Regions from separate parts of the uncultured Merdimmobilis sp. genome, predicted to be linked through region 1. Evidence: riboswitches for the same ligand, from Rfam matches in the RefSeq annotation. Region 1 holds a riboswitch; each other region holds the start of a gene.
What was found. A riboswitch is a leader RNA that binds a small molecule or an ion and turns the genes downstream of it on or off. The one in region 1 is predicted to bind glycine.

Region 1 (3,274 bases):
GCTGTAAAAATGGGCCTGCCCCTGGACCGGTTTGTCTTCTGTACCGACGACAAGCACCTGGACGACATCGCCCGGGAGGGCCATATCCGCTGGAATGTGCTGCGGGCCATTCAGCTGGGGGTCCCGCCTGGGGAGGCAGTAAAGATGGCCACCCTCTACCCTGCCCACCTCTATGGCCTTTCAGATTTGGGGGCCATTGCCCCTGGATTCCGGGCCGATCTGGTGGTGCTGGACAGTCTGGAAGAGATGGCCGTCCACAGCGTGTATAAAGATGGGGTTCTGGTCTCCCGAAAGGGCAGCTCCCCCACCCTGCCGCCCAACCCCCGGCCCATCGACCCTGCCTGCTTGGACACCGTCCACCTGGGGCGCCTCACTCCAGAAAGCTTAGCCCTCCCCGTCCAGGGGGAGATCCCGGTGATCACCCTTCTGCCGGGGAGCATCGTCACCAAGAAAGAAATCTCTGCCGTGCCCACTGCGGGCGGCTGTTTCCAGCCCCAAGGGGAGTTTTATAAAATCGCAGTGGCCGAGCGCCACCACGCCACCGGCAATATCGGGGTGGGGGTTGTCAAAGGCTTTGGCGTCAAAAACGGGGCCATCGCCTCCACCATCGCCCACGACGCCCACAACATGATTGTAGTGGGGGACAACGACCGGGACATGCTCCTGGCCATGGAGGAACTGGCCCGCTGCCACGGCGGGTACACCGTGGTGGAAAACGGCCGGGTGGCCGGCACCCTGCCCTTGCCCATCGCCGGTCTGTTCACCGACGACCGCACTGCCGATATCCAGGGCAAACTGGGGGAGCTGATCGCAAAGGTCCGCGCCATGGGGGTGAGGCCGGAGGTGGAGCCCTTCATCACCCTCTCCTTTGTGTCGCTGACCTGCATCCCGGAAATCCGCATCACCGACCTGGGGGTCTTTGACTTCGCCACCCAGTCCTTCCTTTTGCCGTAAACCCATCCCCGTCCCCCTTCAAAAATAGAAAAACCAAAAGACGAGGCAAAGGCCGGCGGTTTCCCGCCGGCCTTTGCCTCGTCAAACAAAAATCCAAAATTTCAGGAGAAACAAAAAGAAAGTGAAGTTAAATATCCTGCTGGGCGATCAGGCTCTGGATGTCACTGACCATGGAGAGTTCCCTTTCGCTGCCCGAGCAGGCGGATTTGAGCCGTTCCATGGCCCGGATCATCGACGGGGAGGTAAAGCAGCTGCCCACCAGCACCTGGGGGATCTTCTGGATCACGTCCACCTCGGTGGAGTCGGAATAGACAGCAGCTTCTTTAATCCAGCCCTGTTCCATCTCCAGCTGGATTTGCAGGCTGCCCCAGGGCAGCCGCTCGGCCAGTTCGTAAGTGTAGGGGATGAACCCGCCCATAGTCCATTCCTGGGAGGCGTTTTTCTCCTCCAAGGCGCGGATGCGGTCCTCGTCGATCTCCGCTGCGTTCAAACGGCGGGCGATCTGGCCAAATTCATGGCCCATGGAGTCGATGATCTGTTCCCGCAGGGCCTCCACCGTCAAGGAGGAAAGGCACTCCTGGAGGTTGACCACCTTGGAGCGGATGGAATCCGCCCCTTTGGATTTGACCCGGGAGGAGGCGGGATTGATGTATTTGCACACCCGGGTCAGGTTGGAATTGACCATAATACTGCCCCGGTAACAGGAGTGTCCGTCTTTTGTATAGGTGACGCTGTTGCAGAATTTGCGGCCGTCGGCCATGAGGATGCCGCTCTCCGACCGGCCGGCGTCGATGCCAAGGCCGCGGACCGCCCGCAGGATCACCCCGCTCAACCGTTTGTCGTCCATCTCCTCCTGCAAGGTGAGGAAGGAGAAGTTGAGGTTGCCCAGGTCGTGGAAACAAGCGCCTCCCCCAGCCAGCCGCCGGGAGATGCGGGCGCCGTTTTTCTGTATTTCGTTGAGGCGCAGCTCCTTGCGGGCATTCTGGTTGCGGCCGATCTCCACCGTGTTGCGGTCCTGCCACAAGTACAGGATGCAGGTGTTTTTGCCCACCTGGGTCATCAGGTATTCTTCCATCGCCAGATTCCGGTAAGGGCTGGTGCTGTCGGCGATCAGGTATTTGATGGTGGTAATCATGGCTCTTCCTCCAGTCCGGGGCTTGGCAGCCCCTGTGTTTCAAAGGCCCCCACACGCAAAAAGGCGCGCGGGGAGGTTCCCAGCACGCCTCTGTCCTTGACCTGAAAGATTCTCCACAAACGGGATTGCTTCTTCGGCGCCTTGCGGCTTTCCAGAGTTTCGTCATGATCCGGTCCTTTTGCCTGAGAGTTTCTTGCGATTTCCCCTTCGGCGCCCTGTGGGTCTCTCCCGGATCATTCATCCGATTCTATCTGTATGGCCTGTGCATCCACTTTATTGCAACAAAAAAGAGGCGCACAGAAATTGTACGCCTCTGTTCCTAAACCTGAAAGATTCTCCCCTAGGGGGATTGCTTCTTCGGCGCCTAACGGCTTTCCAGAGTTTCGTCATGATCCGGTCCTTTTGCCTGAGAGTTTCTTGCGATTTCCCCTTCGGCGCCCTTATGGGTCTCTCCCGGATCATTCATCCGAATCATTATGGTGTTTCTTCTTAGTCCACTATACCCCATCTTTTGCAGAATGTCAACAAAAAATTGCGGCCCATAGGGGGAAAAAACAGAGGAAATTTTGTGAAATTCCCCGTATTTCCCAAAATATGGGCCGCACCGCTTCCTTATCTCCGTGCAAAGGGGGAGAAAACAACCCCCTCACCCCAAAACTGGCGCCGTTCTAGGGGATTTTCGCTTACCGCATCCGGTAGCCGTGGTCCAGGGGGCCGCTCCCCTTGCCCAAATTGAGCCCTGCCAGCAGCGCGCCGGTGAGGTACTTCTTCGCCCGGAACACCGCCTCCTCCAAAATCAGCCCCTTGGCCAGGTTGCAGGCAATGGCCGAGGAGAGGGTGCAGCCGGTTCCATGGGTGTTGGGGTTGTCCACTTTGCGGCCGGGGAACCAAATGGGGCAGTCCTCATAATAGAGGAGGTCGTCGGCCCGGTATTCCTGGTGGCCTCCCTTGATGAGGATGGCCCCCCGGCAGAAGAGGGCGATCTGTTCCGCCGCCCGCTCCATATCCCCATTGGATTGAATCGGTATCCCGGAAAGGCATTCCGCCTCGGGGATGTTGGGGGTGATCACATCCGCCAGGGGCAGAAGGCGGGTCTTGAGGGCCTCCACCGCATCCTCATTGAGGAGGCGCCCCCCGCTGGTGGAGACCATCACCGGGTCCACCACGATGTTCTTTGCCTCATAT
Region 2 (3,274 bases), on a different contig from region 1:
GATACAGAGCCTCTTTCCCCAGCGGGCTATGAGAGCCGCAAAGCTGGCCTACTGGCGTATCGACCCTGTATATAGTATAGTTTGTTTTTTAACAATCGTAAAATAGTAATTTGCAATAGAGACAAGAAAGCTATTTTATTTTCCAATAGCAGTGGCGAATATAGGGTAAATAGAGTAAAATAATAAAAAAGGATTTATTATAGGAGGACGTTATGGAGCGAATTTATCTGGACAACGCGAGCACCTCTTACCCCAAAGCCCCTGGGGTAGTGGAAAACATGCGTCTTTTTATGGAGGAAATCGGCTGCAATGTGGGCCGCGGCGGATATGCCGGCGCCTACAGCGCAGGGGAGGTCGTCTATGACACCCGGGAACGGCTGTGCCGTCTCTTCCATGCCCCCAAACCTCAAAATGTGATTTTTACCTCCAACATCACCGCTTCTCTCAACTTTATTATAAAAGGTATGCTGCGCCCCGGCGACCATGTATTGGTCAGCTCGATGGAGCACAACGCCATGATGCGCCCCTTGGTACAAATGGAAAAACTGGGCGTCTCTTTTGACCGCATCCCCTGCAATAGCCAGGGAATGCTGCTTCTGGATCAGGTGGAAGGGCTCATCCGCCCCAACACCAAGGCCATTCTGATGCTGCACGCCTCTAATGTATGCGGCACAGTGATGCCTATCCGGGAAGTGGGTGCCATTTGCCATAAGCATGGAATTCGCTTTGTGGTGGATGCCGCCCAGACCGCAGGGGTTTTCCCCATTGACATTGTTGATATGCACATCGACGTCCTGACCTTTACCGGGCACAAAAGCCTGCTCGGGCCCCAGGGCATCGGTGGGTTTATCATAGAAGATTCCCTGGCTGCGGAACTTGACCCTCTGATCTCCGGCGGCACGGGCAGCCGCTCTGATTCGGAGGAGGTTCCCGATTTCCTGCCTGACCGCTTTGAAGCCGGCACCATGAACCTGCCGGGAATCTTCGGCTTAAACGCGTCGCTTCAATATCTGGAAAAGGAGGGGATTGGCAACATCTTACAGCACGAACAAACTTTGTCCAAGCGCTTTAGCGAGGGCCTAGCCGCCTTCGACTGCGCCCGGATCGCCGGCACTGAGGACCCGATGAAACGCGCCCCCGTCGTCTCGGTGGATTTCACCGGCCGCGACAACGCGGAAATCGCGTTTTTGTTGGACAGCCAGTACGGGATTATGACCCGGTGCGGCCTGCACTGCGCTCCATCGGCCCATAAGACCTTGGGAACTTTCCCTCAGGGCACTGTTCGATTCTCAATCGGCCCATTCAACACCCCCAAGGAAATTGACTTTGCTGTTGACGCTATCAAAGCCATTCTATCCACCTACTAGGGAATGTTCTATAAAAGATTGACAATTTTTTTGCAATAATTTTTGCCATTTTCCCTGGAAAAAATACTTGTATTATAGAAAAAAGTAGTGTATCATTATGGTGTGATAGAAAAACATTATATAGTCATTTTTACAGATTGATATTTGGATGACGATTGCGGGAGAGTCTGGCAACAGCGCCGAAGGAATAAGTAAGCGGATTTGCAGTCCCTTATGAAGATCTCAGGTCCCAACACCGCAATCCGACAAACCTCTGGAGAGCGTAAGCACCGACGGAGCAATCCCCCTCAAGGGAGAATCTCTCAGGTTAGATACAGAGCGGGATGCACCATTTTATTTTTATTTCTATAAAAGGGTGCGTTTTGCTCTGTTTTTGTATGGAATGACAATCACGCTCCGGGAGGTTCTTCATGAAGCCAACGTTTAAGATCGTAACCAACAATCCCCTGGTTGTCCGCGAACTTACAGGGCAATATACCGTTGAGTTCGTCGACGGCACCTATCACGATGTGTTGGTTGCCCTCCGCGACCAGATTCATAAGGGACACAGGCTTTACTCCCATCCCCTTTCGGGCAGCGTCAAGCCCAATGAAACCCCTTATAAATCGGTCCTGATCTCCATCAAACCCCAGTCTTTGGACATGGATTCGGTGGAGATGATCGAAAACAGCATTGTGACTTGCGATAAATTCCCGGTAAAATTCCCCCATATGCCCGATTCTATGCGGGAAGATTTCCAGGTGATCGACGCCACGCTGCTAAAAGGAGCCTTATCGCAGATCCTATTTGAATAGGGTTTGTTGATAAATACGCAAAGCCAAAATTTTAAGGAGGTGTTAAATTTGAGAAAATTGGAAGTCGGATACATCGATATCCATGATATTCAGTTCTCAAATGAATCCAAAGTCGAGAACGGCGTTCTGTTCGTAGACAAAGAGGCCATTAAGAAGATCGTCCTGGAGGACGAAAACATCAAATCCTGCGAAGTTGAGATCGCTCGCCCCGGCGAGAGCGTTCGCATTACCCCTGTTAAGGACGTAATCGAGCCCCGCTGCAAGGTCGAGGGTCAAGGCGGGATTTTCCCCGGCGTGATCTCCAAAGTCACCACTGTCGGCACCGGCAGAACCCACGCTCTGAGAGGTTCCGCTGTTGTCACCACCGGTAAGATCGTTGGTTTCCAGGAAGGCATCATCGATATGACCGGCGAAGGCGCCAAATACACTCCTTTCTCCAAAACCGTCAACCTGGTTCTTGTCATGAACCCCATCGACGGCCTGAAACAGCACGAGCATGAGTACGCCAACCGTATGGCTGGTCTGCGTGTCGCTGCTTACCTGGGTGAGCTGGGTAAATCTGTTGAGCCCAACGAGGTTGTCTCCTACGAGACTTACGGCGTGAAAGAGGGCATGGAGAAATACCCCAACCTGCCCCGCGTTGGCTACGTCCAGATGCTGCAGAGCCAGGGCCTGATGCACGACACCTATGTGTACGGCGTCGATGCCAAGAAGATCGTCCCCACCATCATCAACCCCACCGAGGTTATGGACGGCGCGATCCTGTCTGGTAACTGCGTATCCTCCTGCGACAAGAACCCCACTTATATCCACATGAACAACCCCGTTGTCCATGACCTGTTCGCTCAGCATGGCAAGACCATCAACTTTGTGGGCATGATCATCACCAACGAGAACGTTTACCTGGCTGATAAAGAGCGCTCCTCCAACTGGACCGCAGAGCTCTGCGAGTACCTGGATCTGGATGGCGCAATCGTTTCCCAGGAAGGCTTCGGCAACCCCGATACCGACCTGATCATGAACTGCAAGAAGATTTCCGCCAAAGGCATCAAGACCGTAATCATCACCGATGAGTACGCTGGCCGCGACGGTACTTCCCAGTCCCTGGCTGAC
Region 3 (3,274 bases), on a different contig from region 1:
GGATGAACCAAGCTTCATAAGCTTCTTTGTTCACCAGTTCGGGGTGGTCCAGCAGTTCTTCGTTGATGGCGGTGACGGTGCCGGAGACAGGGCTGTACACGTCAGAGACCGCTTTGACCGATTCCACGTCGCCAAAGGTCTCGCCCACCGAGACTTCATCCCCTTCCTGGGGAAGGTTGATGAACACCAGGTCGCCCAGCTCATGCTGTGCGTAATCGGTTAGACCCACCTTCACGGTGCCATCGTCCAGTTTCTTGACCCATTCGTGGGATTTTGTATACAGCAGATCGGTTGGATTTTTCATGTTGCATTCCTCCTATTGATTCTGTTTAATGTTGTATAGTTTCGGGCGTGGGGCAGTGGCCCCGGCCGTTTGGGACAATGGGGAAACAGCTCTATTGGGAAGGCCGCCCAAAGGGGGGGAGGGAAAGCGACCTCCCAAAGGAAGAGCCGGAAGTTAAGCTTTTTTATAGAACTGGGATTTGACTACCTCAGCGTCCACCTTCTTGCCGCGGATCTCCACCTGGACGGTGGCGCCCAAGGGTGCGGGCTCCTTCTCCACAATGGCCATGGCGTAAGCGCCGCCCAGGTAGGGGCAGTGGGTGCCGCTGGTGGTGTGGCCGATCAATTTGTCGCCGGCGTAGACGGGGAAGTTCTCCCGGGCGATGCCCCTCCCCAGAATCTTCAGGCCCACCCGTTTGATGGTGGGGGCGCCCATCTCCTCCATGGCTTTTTTGCCGATGAAGTCCTCTTTGTCCATCTTGACGAACATGCCAAGGCCGGTTTGCTTGGGGGTGATGTCGTCGGTCATCTCGTGGCCGTAGAGGGGCATACCGGCTTCCAACCGCAGGGTGTCCCGGGCGCCCAGGCCGCAGGGGATGAGGCCGTTCTCTTTGCCTGCATCCAGCAGGGCGTTCCACAGCTCAGCAGCTTTGTCGGGGGCGCAATAGAGCTCGAACCCGTCCTCGCCGGTGTAGCCGGTCTTGGAGATCAGACAGTCCACCCCGGCTACCTTGCCGGTTTGGCAGAAGCTGTAGTATTTGGTTGGGATGTCCCTCTCGTCAGCCAGTTTGGATAGAATGGCCTGGGACTGGGGTCCCTGGAGGGCGACCTGGGCCACCTCGTCGGAGATGTCTTTAAAAGTGACATCCCCGATCAGGTGGCTGCGCATCCAATCGGCGTCCTTGTGGCGGTTGGCTGCGTTGACAACGACCAGGTAATCGGTGGGCTCTTTGAGGCAATAGACGATCAGGTCGTCCACCACGCCGCCCTTTTCGTTGCACATGGGGCTGTAGCGGACATCGCCTGCCACCATGTTGGAAAAGTCATTGGTCATCAGGTGCTGGACGTTTTTGAGGGCGTCGGGGCCGGAGAAAACCACTTCGCCCATGTGGGAGACATCAAAGAGGCCAGCCTTGGTGCGCACCGCCATATGCTCGGCGATGACGCCGGTGTCGTACTGCACCGGGAGCAGATAGCCGGCAAAGGGGACAATTTTTCCGTTTAAAGCTACGTGGCAATCATAAAGTGGGGTTTTCAGTTCCATGGAATACGCTCCTTTCCAAAGTGGGTCAAAATAGCCGTAAAATGGCTTTGCTGCAACAGGATTCTGGGGGAAGGCCCCGATGGACATTTTATAAGTTCGCCTGTGGCTGCTTATAAAAAACAGAGGCACGCCGGTAAGAGCGCGCCTCTGTTGCGATACCTGAAAGATTCCCCGACCCGCCGTTTGGGCCAAGTTGCTTCATCGGTGTTGAGGCACCTGCCAAAAGGAGGTCTCAACTCTCCAGAGTTCCGTCCAGATCCGGTACTTTTGCCTGAGAGTTTTTTTGCGCATACCCCTTTGGCTCCAACACAATATCTTGTTGTGTTGACCTCTCCCGGATCCTTCAACCGCAATATATGCAAGGCGATCCAGAGGATGCCCCGTTTGTACCTGCATTATAGCCAACAACCAAAATGTTGTCAACCAGGGGGTTTGACAAAGAAACGGCAATGCTTGTGATTTCCTAGACGAACCTAGGAGAACTATCCAACATCACCCCGAGTTTTGCCGGAATTCCGACGAAGAAATTTTGATTTCGGAGAAGATCACACCCCATTTTTGGTGATTAATTCAAAAATATTTTTAGAAAATTCTTCCGCTAAAAAGATATAATTTTGCGATTCGGTCTTCTGTTTAACAATGTTTGTTACAGAAATGACAAAAAATTTCCAGCCTTGGCAGTGAGTTGGAGTTTCCACAGAAAGGAAATAGGGCCCCACCCCCGCCAACCAATTTTGTCAAGGGGTCAGCACAGGGCTGGGACTATTTTCTGGACAGAGGGGAACAAAAAGGGGAACCCCCAGCCGGGGGTTCCCCTTCCTTTGCCCTAATATTGTTTACTCGGCGAGCAGCGCTTGGGCCAGGGCGTCCAACTCCGCAATGGAGGCGTCGTTTATGGCCGATTTCACCGAGACCACAGGCTGTGCCAGGCGGATCTCTTTCATCCCCTCAAAGGCGGCTTTCATCTGCTTGGCAGCGGTGGGGGCCCAGGTGCCGTTTTCCACAATGCCCACTGTGCGCTTCTGATAGTTCTTGGCCTTGATGTGGGAGAGGAAAGCCTCCATGGGCGGGAACAGGCCCCCGTTGTAGGTGGCGCAGGCCACGACCAGATGGCTGTAGCGGAAGGCGTCGGAGACGCACTTGGCCATGTCGTCCCGGCACAGGTCGGCAACCACCACCGGAAGGCTGGTTTTCTCCCGCAGGAGTTCCGCCAGTTTCTGGGCGGCCATCATGGTGTGGCCGTGGATGGAGGCGCAGGCGATGAGGATGCCCTTGTCCTCTGGCTCATAGCGGCTCCAGGTATCGTATTTCTCCAGGTAGTAGCCCAGGTCTTTGTCCAGAATGGGGCCATGAAGAGGGCAGATTTTGGCGATGTCAAGGCCGGATGCCTTTTTGAGAAGGGCCTGGACCTGGGCGCCGTATTTGCCCACGATGTTGATGTAATACCGGCGGGATTCCTCCAGCCAGGGTTCGTCGGTGTCCAGGGTGCCGAACTTGCCGAACCCGTCGGCGGAGAAGAGGAGTTTTTCGGTCTGCTCATAGGCGACCATCACCTCCGGCCAGTGGACCATAGGGGCCATAAAGAACTGGAGGGTGTGGTTCCCCAGAGAAAGGGTGTCCCCTTCTTTGACCACGACGGTGCGGCCCTCCAGGCACAGAGGGAAGAACTGGGCGATCATGGGGAAGGTTTTGGCGTTGCCCACAATCTGCATCTCCGGGTACTTCTCC

Region 2: it holds a riboswitch for glycine, as region 1 does, so the genes downstream of both, RDQ42_RS08815 (GrdX family protein) here and RDQ42_RS08450 (lipoate--protein ligase) in region 1, are expected to answer to the same signal.
Region 3: it holds a riboswitch for glycine, as region 1 does, so the genes downstream of both, gcvT (glycine cleavage system aminomethyltransferase GcvT) here and RDQ42_RS08450 (lipoate--protein ligase) in region 1, are expected to answer to the same signal.

What each region holds. Positions count from the first base shown of each region.
Region 1 is NZ_CABRJC010000018.1:4,668-7,941, reverse strand. It holds gene ade (adenine deaminase) at 1-954, shown strand, start outside; gene RDQ42_RS08450 (lipoate--protein ligase) at 1,082-2,089, opposite strand; glycine riboswitch at 2,250-2,330, opposite strand; glycine riboswitch at 2,474-2,555, opposite strand; gene thiD (bifunctional hydroxymethylpyrimidine kinase/phosphomethylpyrimidine kinase) at 2,773-3,274, opposite strand, start outside.
Region 2 is NZ_CABRJC010000020.1:10,402-13,675, forward strand. It holds gene RDQ42_RS08810 (aminotransferase class V-fold PLP-dependent enzyme) at 213-1,367, shown strand; glycine riboswitch at 1,516-1,615, shown strand; gene RDQ42_RS08815 (GrdX family protein) at 1,778-2,161, shown strand; gene RDQ42_RS08820 (glycine/sarcosine/betaine reductase component B subunit) at 2,210-3,274, shown strand, end outside.
Region 3 is NZ_CABRJC010000009.1:61,880-65,153, forward strand. It holds gene gcvH (glycine cleavage system protein GcvH) at 1-304, opposite strand, end outside; gene gcvT (glycine cleavage system aminomethyltransferase GcvT) at 458-1,546, opposite strand; glycine riboswitch at 1,796-1,893, opposite strand; gene RDQ42_RS06115 (FprA family A-type flavoprotein) at 2,383-3,274, opposite strand, start outside.